Regions from separate parts of the Gottfriedia acidiceleris genome, predicted to be linked through region 2. Evidence: riboswitches for the same ligand, from Rfam matches in the RefSeq annotation. Region 2 holds a riboswitch; each other region holds the start of a gene.
The links. A riboswitch is a leader RNA that binds a small molecule or an ion and turns the genes downstream of it on or off. The one in region 2 is predicted to bind S-adenosylmethionine.

Region 1 (3,172 bases), 570 kb from region 2:
CTGTTGATAAATCTACCGTACCTTCATCTAAATGCCATTCCTCATAAGGAACTCCAAGCTCCTCTAATCTTTTTGTTAAATGGATTGTCCACTCACTGTTTTCATGTATTACATATACCTTACTCATTTTAATATCCCCTTTCTAGCTTTTTATTAAACTACGTTTTTGTTCTACTAATGGCATAACCTGCTTTGAAAAGCGTTCCATTTCCTCTAGTTGAGGTGAAAATTGTAATAATAATAAGTCTAAGTCAGCTTCTTCATATTGTAAAATTCGGTCTGCAATTTGCTCTGGTGTCCCTACTAGATTTGGTCTTAGACCACGATTTGAAACTGAGTAATCTTGTAATTGTATTTGTTGCTCTAATTGTGATTTTGTCGTGAAGTCTTTAAAGCCAGCATAACCGCTTGAATCTTTCACAGTCGTAATTTTTTCAAGCTCAGCCAAAGCCTCTTCTTCTGTATCTCTACAAATAACATAAGCAGCCATACCGAAAGAACTTAAAGGTGCATTGCCAGTTTGTTCACGACGTACCTTCATATCTGTTACTTTCTGTTTAATTTCTTCAACTGTTCCACCGTGCATCACATATGCGTCACATTTTTCAACAATTGTTTGCTTGCCTTTTTCACTTTCACCACCTGCATAAAGAATCGGATTTGGTCTTTGAACAGGTTTAGGAGCAAGCTTCGTACCCTTTAAATCATAAAATTTTCCTGAATAATTGAATGTTTCTTCTGTCCATAAGCCTTTTAAAACATCAATAAACTCCTCTGTACGAGCATAACGATCATCATGTTCTGTAAAAATACCGCCATATTGACGAGCTTCTTCTGCCCACCATGCAGAAACTACGTTTAGCGTAAAACGGCCGTTACTGATTTGATCGATATTAGCAGCCATTTTAGCTGTTACGGCTGGATTATGAAAACCTGGACGAATCGCGGTCATAATTTCAATTTTTTCCGTCACTGCAGCAAGTGCCGCTGCTGTTGACCAGGCTTCAAGTGAATCATGCTCTGGACCTTTAATATCGTTTAAATATAATTCAGCGATTAAAGTAGTCGAGTATCCCCATTTTTCAGCTGATTGAATGACCTCTTTAGCATAATCAAATGTTGGTGGCATGCTTTCGTCATCCACATTACGTAACCATCCTCCAAAAATCGGTAACCAAAAACCATATTTCATTTCTATTCTCTCCTTTATCATTAAAATTATCTAGTTTTCTCATTGGTTAAGTTGGGATTATATTTGTTTAACCTCCTGCGTAAATAAATAAAAAATAGAAAAAGCCTCCTTCATTCAGAAAGAGGCATCGGAAACAATTGTTTTCGACTTATCTATCAGAATGATTTCATTCTGCAGGAAGTGGCACCGTTCCTTAAAAAGGAGGTTGCCGGACGTCATAGGGCCTGATCCCTCGGTCACTCTCGATAAGTTTGAATTATGTAATTTCTTTAACTGAATCTTAAATCCTAGTAAACAGATTGTCAATAATGGAATTTAAACATTTTTATTAAGACAGCGCTTTCATTGTTGTATTTATTAGTAAAGATAAAATTTTATAATTATTTAATTAACATTCAATCGAAGTTAATACATAGTACCAGTTCCCTTTAAGTTCACTTCTGATTTTACTCGAAATTCAAGTTTCGGATAAATTTCTTCCCACTTATTTATTTCTTTTTTTGTCACTCCGTATTTTGCTTGAAAGTTTAACCCAAGTCCAAGTGGATCAACATTTAATTCCTGTAGCCGTTCTAGAAATTTTTTTGTTCTTGAGCTCATAAATATTGATGCTATTTTCTCATACTCTTTCAATTCTCTATTTTGATGTATTGATTTTTTAGATTCCTCAATAAATCCTTTTACCTTTATATGAACGTCTACATATGGCTTTTTATTTTTGGGCACAACGATTTCCATGTCAGTTTTCGTATTTCCAGCACTTACGTAAAATTGATTTTTTCCTTTTCCAACATTAATTAGTGTTGTTTTTTCTGGATTTAAAAGCTCATTAAGTAATCTTGTTTCATCGCGATTTAATACAGCTTTAAATTTTGTTCCTTTAAAAACTGCGGAAGTATTAATTTTAAAGGAACTATCGAACGGTTCAAGAATAGGTAAATATGGATCTATACCGTTTTCCTTCAATCGCATATAATAATCATTAAGTATCTCTGTCATTACATATGGTGACCTATTTAATTCTTCATTAAAAGCTAACACAACAGCGTTACCCGCTAATCTCTCTGATTTAACCTTCCATGATAAAGCTTCTTTTGCAGATGGTTCTCCTACAGCTACATAAGCAACTCCTTGAATATCTGGCCGTTTAATAAACCACTTCATCAAATCAATTTGGTTTACAACTAGTAGCTCTTTATCGATAGCGATTATCCTACAATGAGCAAAATCCAATTTTTTATCTACTAAAGATTGGATTATTCTAATTGCCTCAGAAACTGAAGTTGATTTTTGAGAGATAATTTGAAAATTAGACCTTCCTGCTCCAACTTGTGCTGAAGGGATGGCTAATTTCACTGACACAAGGTAGACGCCATTTTCATCTGTTTGATCGATTCCTATGCCTACGACAAAAAAACGTTTATCAACATCGAGTAATTGGCAACCAGACATAAAACTTAATTCCATAATTAACAATAACGTTAAAATACGTTTCATGCTCTTTGCCTCCGAGATAAGAAAAAAATTAAACCTACTAATATGACTTCAGCAGGAAAACGGATATTTTGCCATATTTTAATAAGATCAAATAATTCTCTTTCGTTAGTAATCATCTGCAAAATCATCGTAAGGACTCCAAAAAATAGTAAGATCATATATCCATAAAATTTCCTTTTTTTAGCAGGTTTCAAATTATAATTAAAGAACATTCCTTCAAATAGTTTTAAACCAACATGCCATGTTAATATGCCAAAGAGCAGTGATAACAAAAGGAATATATAAAGCATCAAATATAGCACTCTTTCGATAAACCCATATTCCATCCTAAGAGAATCAGTTATGAAAATCCAAGGAAACACTACATCATTAACTCCTTTAACACCTAAAAAAGCAATTGGGACGAAAAATGTAAAACTAATTACAATCAATCCGATTAAAGGTAAAATCCACAAAAATCTAACAACCTTTTTAGTATCAAGA
Region 2 (3,172 bases):
ATAGAAGTATATGCACGAAAACATACAGTTTGTCCTTTTGAATACTCATTAGATTTATTAAATTCTTCAGATGCTATTATTTGTGATGTGAATTATATTTTCGATCCAAGAGTATCGTTGAAACGATTATTTGATGAACATAAACGAAGTTCAGTTTTATTAATTGATGAAGCTCATAATCTTGTTGATCGGGCAAGAGAAATGTATTCTGCAAGTCTATTCAAATCTAAATTTTTAGAGTTGAAAAATAGATATAAAAATGTAAAAGATGAACTTTATGCCATAATAAATGAAATAAATAAGCGATTGATTGAATTAAGAAAGAAATGGAAGGACGTTGTAACCCCAGTTTCAAAAGAAATTGATGAGGATTTATTGGAACTTCTACATACATTTAATGAAATTGTTGAAATAAAATTACAGGAAATGGACGAGGACGAAAATAAAGAACTTTTACTTGATACTTATTTTGAGTCACTTAACTTCGTCAAAATTACAGAATTTTTTGATGAAAATTACGTATGCTACTATGAATTTTATAAAAGTGAAGTTCATTTAAAGTTATTTTGCCTTGATCCATCTAAAGTAGTGAATGACGTAATAAAAAGATTTCGCTCTACAATCTATTTTTCAGCTACTTTAACGCCAATACAATATTTTCAAGATATGCTTGGTGATCAAAGTCGTGATTATACAATTTCAATCGATTCTCCTTTTCATAGGGAGCAACTGGAAGTAACAATTGACCCTCTATCAACACGATATCAAGATCGTGAAAGAAATTTAGAAAGATTAATTGATTCGGTGTATAAAGAAATTACGAAAAGAAAAGGTAATTATTTAGTTTTTTATCCGTCTTATCAATATTTAATTCAAAGTGTTGATTTATTTAAAGAGAAATACCCTAACATAAAAACAATTATTCAAGAAAATGGTATGACTGAAATTGAGCGAGAAGAGTTCCTTGTACAATTTGATAGTCTCAATGAGGAAACGTTAGTTGGCTTTGCTGTATTAGGTGGTATATTCTCTGAAGGGATCGATTTAAAGGGTGATCGATTAAATGGTGTCGTAATAGTTGGTGTAGGATTGCCGCAGATTTGTTTAGAAAGAAATATTTTAAAGGAGCATTTTCAGTCGGTAGGAAAAAATGGGTATTATTATGCATATGTCTTTCCAGGTATGAATAAAGTAATGCAAGCGGGTGGGAGAGTTATTCGATCTGAATCAGATGAAGGGACTTTATTACTAATTGATGATCGATATAAGAGCACACTTTATCAAAGTTTATTACCTGAAGCATGGAAATGAAAAGTTAATAATTAACTGATGAAAAAAAATGATTGATAATTATCAGAGTTTTTAATATACTTATCAATATAATTTAATAATCTTATCAAGAGCGGTGGAGGGACTGGCCCGACGAAACCCGGCAACTCTAGTGAAAACTAGAAAGTGCTAAATCCTGCAGGTGAAAAACCTGGAAGATAAGAGCGATATGTATATTTTGCGGACATAACCACTTCTTATTTTTTAGGAAGTGGTTTTTTATTTGACTAAAATGGGGGATTTATAATGACTAACACAAAAGAGGCTTTAAACACGAATAAAACATCGATTGAAACAGTAGCTGTACATGGAAGTAAAGGCTATGATCCATTAACAGGTGCGATCAGTTATCCAATTTATCAATCTGCTACATTTAAGCATGCAGGACTTCATCAATCGACGGGGTATGATTATGCAAGATTACAAAATCCAACTCGAGAAGAAGTCGAAAATACTGTTGCAAAATTAGAAAGTGCAAATTATGGTGTTGCATTCTCAACAGGAAATGCAGCCGTTACTGCAGTATTAAGCTTATTTAAAAAAGGTGACCACCTAATTGTTTCAGATGATTTATACGGTGGTACATATCGTTTATTCGAAGAAATTTATTCACCATATGGACTTGAGCATAATTTTGTGGATACTACAGAAATTGAAAATATTCTTGATGCACTTAAACCGAACACAAAAGGAATTTTTATTGAAACACCATCAAATCCAATGATGAAAGTAACTGATTTAAAAAGAGTAGTAGAGATTGCAAAAGAACGAGATATTATTGTGATTGTGGATAATACATTTTTAACACCTTATTTCTTTAGACCAATTGAATTAGGGGCAGATGTTGTTGTTCATAGTGGAACAAAGTATTTAGGTGGACATAATGATACACTTGCTGGTTTTGTCGTGACTAATTCAGAATATACGAATGAACGAATTCGTTATTATCAAAAATCAACAGGTGCAACATTAGCTCCTTTTGACTCTTGGTTAATTTTAAGAGGAATTAAAACATTACATTTACGCATGGAATACAGTCAAAAAAATGCAATTGTACTTGCGAAGTTTTTAGAAAATCATCCAAATGTTACTGATGTATATTATGTAGGGTTACCAACACATAAAGGGTATTCAATTATTAAAGAACAAGCAACTGGATTTGGTGCGATGATTTCATTTAAAGTGAAAGATTTAAGTTTGGTTGAACAGGTCTTAGGTAGCGTTAAAGTCATTACATTCGCAGAAAGCTTAGGTGGAGTTGAATCATTAATTACGTATCCTCATACGCAAACTCATTCAGAAATGCCAGAAGAATTTAAAAGAAAGCTTGGTCTAGATGACCATACACTTCGATTATCTGTTGGTATTGAACATATTGATGATTTATTAAATGACTTAGAAAATGCATTGGGGTGATGAGTATGCAATTTGGAACGAAATTAATTCATAATGGCAACGAAATAGATCAGGCAACAGGAGCGTTAAGTATACCTATTTATCAGACTTCAACATTTCATCAATTTGATATAGAGAATTTTAGTAAATACGACTATGCAAGAAGTGGAAATCCAACAAGAGAAGCGCTAGAAAATACAATTGCAAAATTAGAAAATGGTGTGCGCGGCTTTGCGTTTTCATCAGGCATGGCTGCAATCTCATCTGTATTATCTTTGTTCTCAGCTGGAGATCATATAGTCATTTGTGAAGATGTGTATGGAGGAACATTTAGAATAGCGACAAAAGTATTAAATCGTTTCGGAATCGATTTTACATTCGTAGATGCTTCTAAATTACAAGAGATTAAAGCCGGGATAAAGTCTAATACAAAAGGACTTTATTTAGA
Region 3 (3,172 bases), 370 kb from region 2:
TCTCCACCAAAGTCTTCTGCTGTTAAGTTTCTTTGCTGGATCATCGTTCCCATTGCTCCATCAAGAAGTAATATTTTTTCTTTTAGTGCGATATCTAAAGTTTTCATAGTTGAATCTCCTCTTTATTGCTACTTTTAGTAAATTGAATTAAGTCCTCTGTTATTTCATACTTCAAAAATGGAGTGATAAAATAAATGCCATTAAATTTATCCTTAACATAATCAATAAGCTCTTTCGCAATTTTTTTACCTTCATCAACTGCTCTTTCTGGTTCAACTGATGAAATTCTATTTCTTACCTCTTCTGATAAAGTAATTCCTGGAACTTCATAATGGATAAAATCAGCATTCTTCTTACTAACTAGTGGCATAATTCCAATAAAAATTGGCTGTTTAATATGACGAGTTGACTCATATAACTTATCAATCGTTTCAAAATCATAAATTGGCTGCGTTAAAAAATAATCCGCTCCCGCCTCGACCTTTTTCTCAAGTCTTTTAATTGCCGCATCAAATTTCCGAACATTTGGGTTAAAAGCTGCAGCGACTGAAAATCTCGTTCCATTTCCTAAGCTTTTACCAGAATAAAGTCTACCTTCATTCATTTCTTTAATCATCCGAATTAGTTCAAGTGATGCTACATCATATACAGAAGTTGCACCTGGAAAATCGCCTACCCTTGCTGGATCACCGGTAATAGCAAGAACTTCATTTAATCCTAAAGTTGATAGCCCCATTAAATGAGATTGAAGTCCAATCATATTCCGATCTCTACAAGTTAAATGTGTCAAAACTGGTACATCTAATCTTTGAAGCAGTGAAGCCATCGCTACATTCGAAATTCTAGGTGAAGCTAGTGGATTATCTGCTAGCGTAATTGCATCAGCCCCTGCGCTATGTAATGCTTTTGCTCCTTCAAAAAACTTTCTAGTTTGTAATGTTTTTGGTGGATCTAGCTCTGCAATGATCGTCGTTCTCTTTTTTGCCTTTTCAGCTAGCGTTTCATTCTTTCGTTCTTCTTGATTATGGATTGTAATTTTAATTGTTCTGTTTTTCACATCTTTTTTTGTTACAGGCTGTAAAGTATCAATCTTACTTCGTAAAGCAGAGATATGAGCTGGTGTTGTACCACAACATCCACCGATTAGTCTTATACCTTGTTCAATAAATGGTTTTGCCATATCTTCAAAATATTCTGGATTCGATTTGTATACGTATTTTCCCTCATTGTAAAGTGGTAATCCTGAATTAGGAAATGCCGATAAGTACCCATTCGTTGGTAAAGAAACCGTATTTAATGACTCCAACATATGAAGTGGTCCTAGATGACAATTGATTCCAACTACATCTGCTCCCAAATCAATTAAACTAGGAAGAATTTTTTCGATATATTGGCCACTTTGCATAATGCCAATTTCTTGTAGTGTGACTTGTGCAATAATAGGTAAATCCGTTCTTCCTCTTAATAGATTCACAGCATCATATAATTCATTTTCATCATAAAATGTTTCAAGCATGATCCCATCTACGCCTTCTTCTAGTAACGCTGAAGCTTGCTCAAGCAGCATCATTTCACGTTCTAAAGGTGTCGTAAAAGTAGAACCTACATATTTCATTCCACCTATACCACCGATTACTAATGCTCTTCCTTTTGATGCCGCTCTAGCATTTCTAACAGCCATTTGATTAATTTGCTTAACCAGCTTTTCCAAACCATATTGTCTCAGTTTTCCAGCATTAGCACCGTACGAATTAGTTTGAATTACTTCTGCGCCAGCATCTATATATTGTTCATGTATATGAATGATTCGATCACGCTCAGTAATATTAAGTTCTTCAAAACAACTGTGAAGTCCGCCAGAATACAAAAGCGTTCCCATTGCGCCGTCACCTAAAACAATTCCATCTTTTAACTTTTCCAATAAGCCCATTCAATCACTTCCCGTTTATATAAAATAAAAAACGCCATTCTCTCAAAAAAAATGAGAGAATGACGTTTAAGTACAGATCACGCCTTATCTCTCATGTTTTAAACATGCTGGATTTAGCACTTTTTAGCTTTCGCTAAAGTTGCCGGGTTTCAAAGGGCCAGTCCCTCCACCACTCTCGATAAGGATTATTTAGTTATATTCAATATAAAACAGTTTACTATATTTATATGATAAAGAAAAGACATTTATGGAAAGATTTCCAAAAATAAATTTATTTTGTTTACATAATAGTATTATTTAACTATTTTTATAGTGTGCTAGTGCTAATAGCGGATAAATTTCATTATAGCTATGATAGTCAATATAAAACTGACCAGGTAATCCTAATCCAGTTGGATAAGTTAATGCTTTATTTGATAATTCACTTTGAGTAGTTAAAAATTTTATCCCTTTTCTAATTACTTCATCTTCTTTATTACGAATTGAAAGTAAAGTATCAACTGCCCACGCAGTTTGACTAGGTGTACTATATTTTAAAGGAACATATTTATTTTTAACAGGTGAAAGTCCTGACTCTCCCCAACCTCCGTCTTCATTTTGAATACTAACTAACCATTTCTCAGCTTTTTTAATTGCCTCATGATTTTTACGAATTCCCACGGCTCTGAGACCTGTAATTGCTGCCCAAGTCCCATAAATATAACAAATACCCCATCTACCATACCAACTACCATTTGATTTTTGGTTTTTTAAAAGCCAATTAACCGTCTTTTGCACAATCAGATCATCATTTGAAATCGTCGTATAGTGTCCAATAAATTCTAAAATACGTCCTGTTAGATCCGCAGTTGAAGGATCAATGATTGCATCTTTAGCATTTTCAATTGGTAAAAATGTTAACCACTTATTCGTTACATTTTTTTCGAAAGCTCCCCAACCACCATCATCATTTTGAAGTCCAAGTAAAAAATGAACTCCCCTTAACCAACTTTCATGAATTGTGGAGTGATCCAAAGCATTTCTACTTAATGCCCTTAAAACTGCACCAGTATCATCATTATCTGGAATAAAAGAATTAACATCAGAAAAGCCCCAACCACCAGGACTTAAATTTTTAGCATGAACCTTCCAGTCACCATTCATATTTTGCTGTTTCTTAATTAGGTAGTTTATTGACTTCGAAACAATCGGATCAGTTACCTGGTAACCAGCTTCTTGAATTGCATATGACAATAATGCCGT
Region 4 (3,172 bases), 1.2 Mb from region 2:
AAATAATGCAAAGAATTCAATCAAAAGAGACGACAGTTATTTATATTTATACCGCAATGTGTGGTACATGCCAAGTCGCTTCTAAAATGCTAGAAATTGTAAATGAGATTCTGCCAAATTTACCTCTAAGTAAGGTGAATATTAATGAAATAGTGGAAGAAGCTCAAAGCTGGAAGGTTGAAAGTGTACCTTGTTTACTTATTTTTGAAAATGGGGAAATGAAACAAAAAATTTACGCTTTCCAGTCTGTACCATATTTACATGAATTGTTAAAAAAATATAATTTATATATTAAACGATGAGTGCATACTATTTGCACTCTTTTTATTTGGCTTAAAATATTTCCAGATATTAGACATATTTCTCGGGAAATGAGTTGAATGCTGTAGAAATAAAATTAAAATATAGATTATTATCAAGGTAAATGTCGAGCGAATTATAAAGAATACACCTCTTATCTATGAGAAAATAAGATTAAAGAATCCGGAAGAGGTGTTTATTATGGAAATCAAGGAGTGGATTGGACAAGCTAGAAACTTATTTATAAAAAAAGAATATTTGCAAATTATTTTGCCAATCGAAGAAAGGATTGTAGAATTTAACTGTCTAAATGAAAAAGTGTATATAAAGTTAAGTAAAAAGGCTCCTTTTATCGAGATAATTGATCGTTCGATTCCGCAACTTAGAGTTAATTTTTCAAAAGATGGATGGGAATATCTAAATTCAGGTTCGCAAAGGTTAGGACTCTTAATAAAACTAAGTGATGCTTCTTTTGAAGGGAACTATCGATTATTACTACTAATGGAAACAATTTTTCAATATACGAGTGTTAATAACGAAAAAAAACTTTTAGAAAATTGTTGACAACTAGTGTCTAACTTTGTAGAATTGGACTTACGTTAAAGAAATTGCGTTAAACAACTTAATAGATCGTAAGTTAACTCTTATCGAGAGAGGTGGAGGGACTGTGCCCTGTGAAACCCAGCAACCGTCAATGATTGTCATTGAAATGGTGCTAATTCCTGCAAAGCATATGCTTTGAGAGATGAGAGAAAGGAATACTTTTTGTATGTTAAACCTTTCTGCTCATGTGAGTTGAAAGGTTTTTTTGTTTTATGCGACTAAAAAAGTACTTACTTACAAAAAATTGAAAGATAAGTTGTTAGAATGTTTTGAAAGGAGATCAAGTGTATGATTCAAATAAATAATGTAAGTAAAACATACAAAGGTAAAAAGGGCACAGTTACCGCAGTACAAAATGTTTCGTTAACGATCGAAGCGGGTGAAATTTTTGGCATGATCGGATATAGCGGCGCAGGGAAAAGTACGCTATTACGAATGCTAAATGGACTTGAGTCACCTACATCGGGTGAAGTGATTATTAATGGTCAATCGATTTCTAAATGCTCATCAAGTCAGTTAAGAAAAGCAAGACAGAAAATAGGGATGATTTTTCAACATTTTAATTTATTGTGGTCGAGAACAGTATTAGAAAATATACTTTTCCCACTTGAAATTGCTAAAGTTTCAAGAAAGGAAAGCATTAATCGTGCAAAAGAATTAATTAAACTTGTAGGTCTTGAAGGAAGAGAAAATGCTTATCCTTCTGAACTTAGTGGAGGTCAAAAGCAACGTGTCGGAATTGCAAGAGCACTTGCTAATAACCCAGATGTTCTTTTATGCGATGAAGCAACTTCTGCATTAGATCCTGAAACAACAGATTCAATATTAGCTTTACTGACAAATATTAATAAGCAGCTTGGTATTACAATTATCCTAATTACTCATGAAATGCATGTAATTCAAAAGATATGCCAACGAGTAGCTGTAATGGAAAACGGAAATGTAGTAGAAGAGGGCCATGTTGTTGATGTATTTACTCGTCCTAAACAAGCAATTACAAAGAAATTTGTGACGCAAATCAAAGGCAATGATGAAGAATTAGACAGTGAAGTAATTTCTGAAGGTGATGGGAAGGATAATACTTATAAGCTAACCTTTAAAAATGGTCAAGCAGATCAACCTCATATTTCTGAGGTTGTTAAGCACTTTGATATAGAAATTAACATTTTGCAAGGAAAAATTGTTCAAACTGCTGAAGGCTCTTATGGGACAATGAAGATTCAACTTGTTGGAGACATAAATAACATCAAAGAGGCAATTGCTTACTTAGAATCAAAACAAGTTGAAGTGGAGGTAGCATAAGATGACACAACTTTTTCCGAATGTTGATTGGGATGCAATGCTTTTAGCTACTCATGAAACATTATTCATGACAGTAATCGCTGCTCTTGCAACGTTCATTTTTGGACTAATAATAGGTTTATTCTTATTTTTAACTAGTAAAGATCAGCTTCTTGAAAATAAATTTTTTAATACAATCCTAGCAGCGTTTGTAAATATTTTTCGTTCAATACCGTTTATCATTTTAATTATTTTATTAATTCCATTTACGATCTTTATACTTGGCTCTATGCTTGGAGCAAAAGCAGCATTACCTGCATTAATTATTGGTGCTGCACCATTCTATGCAAGGATGGTCGAAATCGGATTACGTGAAATTGATAAAGGTGTTATCGAAGCTGCAAGAGCAATGGGAGCTAGCACATTTACAATCATCGTAAAAGTATTAATTCCAGAAGCATTACCAGCAATTATTTCAGGTTTAACTGTTACTACAATTGCAATTGTTGGTTATACAGCAATGGCTGGTGTAGTAGGTGGTGGTGGACTTGGTAACTTAGCATTTATGGAAGGATACCAACGCTCTAATAACCAAGTAACGCTTGTTGCGACAGTAATTATTTTATTAATCGTATTCATTCTTCAATTTATTGGTGATTTAGTAACAACAAAAATAGATAAAAGAGCTTAATCATATAAGGGAGGAACTGACAATGAATTTCAAAAAAATCGTAGGAATTTTAGGAGCAGGTGTTTTAGCATTATCTTTAGCAGCATGTAATAAAGGTGGAGAAGATAAAAATAAAGAATTAGTGGTTGGTGCATCAAATGTACCTCACGCAGTTATTTTAGAACAAGCTAAACCTATCCTTAAAAAAGAAGGAATTAACTTAAAAATTGTTAAATTCCAAGATTATGTATTACCAAATAAAGCACTAGCTTCGAAAGAATTAGATGCAAACTATTTCCAACACATTCCATATTTAGA

Region 1: linked by a shared signal. The riboswitch ahead of MY490_RS16490 (LLM class flavin-dependent oxidoreductase) and the one ahead of MY490_RS13875 (trans-sulfuration enzyme family protein) in region 2 are both predicted to bind S-adenosylmethionine.
Region 3: linked by a shared signal. The riboswitch ahead of MY490_RS12105 (bifunctional homocysteine S-methyltransferase/methylenetetrahydrofolate reductase) and the one ahead of MY490_RS13875 (trans-sulfuration enzyme family protein) in region 2 are both predicted to bind S-adenosylmethionine.
Region 4: linked by a shared signal. The riboswitch ahead of MY490_RS19560 (methionine ABC transporter ATP-binding protein) and the one ahead of MY490_RS13875 (trans-sulfuration enzyme family protein) in region 2 are both predicted to bind S-adenosylmethionine.

The regions. Positions count from the first base shown of each region.
Region 1 covers NZ_CP096034.1:3,478,852-3,482,023, forward strand. Annotated here, with positions in the region: gene MY490_RS16485 (ATP-grasp domain-containing protein) at 1-127, opposite strand, end outside; gene MY490_RS16490 (LLM class flavin-dependent oxidoreductase) at 143-1,192, opposite strand; SAM riboswitch class I at 1,338-1,444, opposite strand; gene MY490_RS16495 (Ger(x)C family spore germination protein) at 1,598-2,689, opposite strand; gene MY490_RS16500 (GerAB/ArcD/ProY family transporter) at 2,686-3,172, opposite strand, start outside.
Region 2 covers NZ_CP096034.1:2,910,622-2,913,793, reverse strand. Annotated here, with positions in the region: gene MY490_RS13880 (ATP-dependent DNA helicase) at 1-1,311, shown strand, start outside; SAM riboswitch class I at 1,391-1,494, shown strand; gene MY490_RS13875 (trans-sulfuration enzyme family protein) at 1,576-2,745, shown strand; gene MY490_RS13870 (trans-sulfuration enzyme family protein) at 2,751-3,172, shown strand, end outside.
Region 3 covers NZ_CP096034.1:2,536,387-2,539,558, forward strand. Annotated here, with positions in the region: gene metH (methionine synthase) at 1-107, opposite strand, end outside; gene MY490_RS12105 (bifunctional homocysteine S-methyltransferase/methylenetetrahydrofolate reductase) at 104-1,930, opposite strand; SAM riboswitch class I at 2,012-2,115, opposite strand; gene MY490_RS12110 (terpene cyclase/mutase family protein) at 2,228-3,172, opposite strand, start outside.
Region 4 covers NZ_CP096034.1:4,118,475-4,121,646, reverse strand. Annotated here, with positions in the region: gene MY490_RS19570 (thioredoxin family protein) at 1-302, shown strand, start outside; gene MY490_RS19565 (hypothetical protein) at 502-864, shown strand; SAM riboswitch class I at 942-1,052, shown strand; gene MY490_RS19560 (methionine ABC transporter ATP-binding protein) at 1,192-2,205, shown strand; gene MY490_RS19555 (methionine ABC transporter permease) at 2,207-2,875, shown strand; gene metQ (MetQ/NlpA family ABC transporter substrate-binding protein) at 2,898-3,172, shown strand, end outside.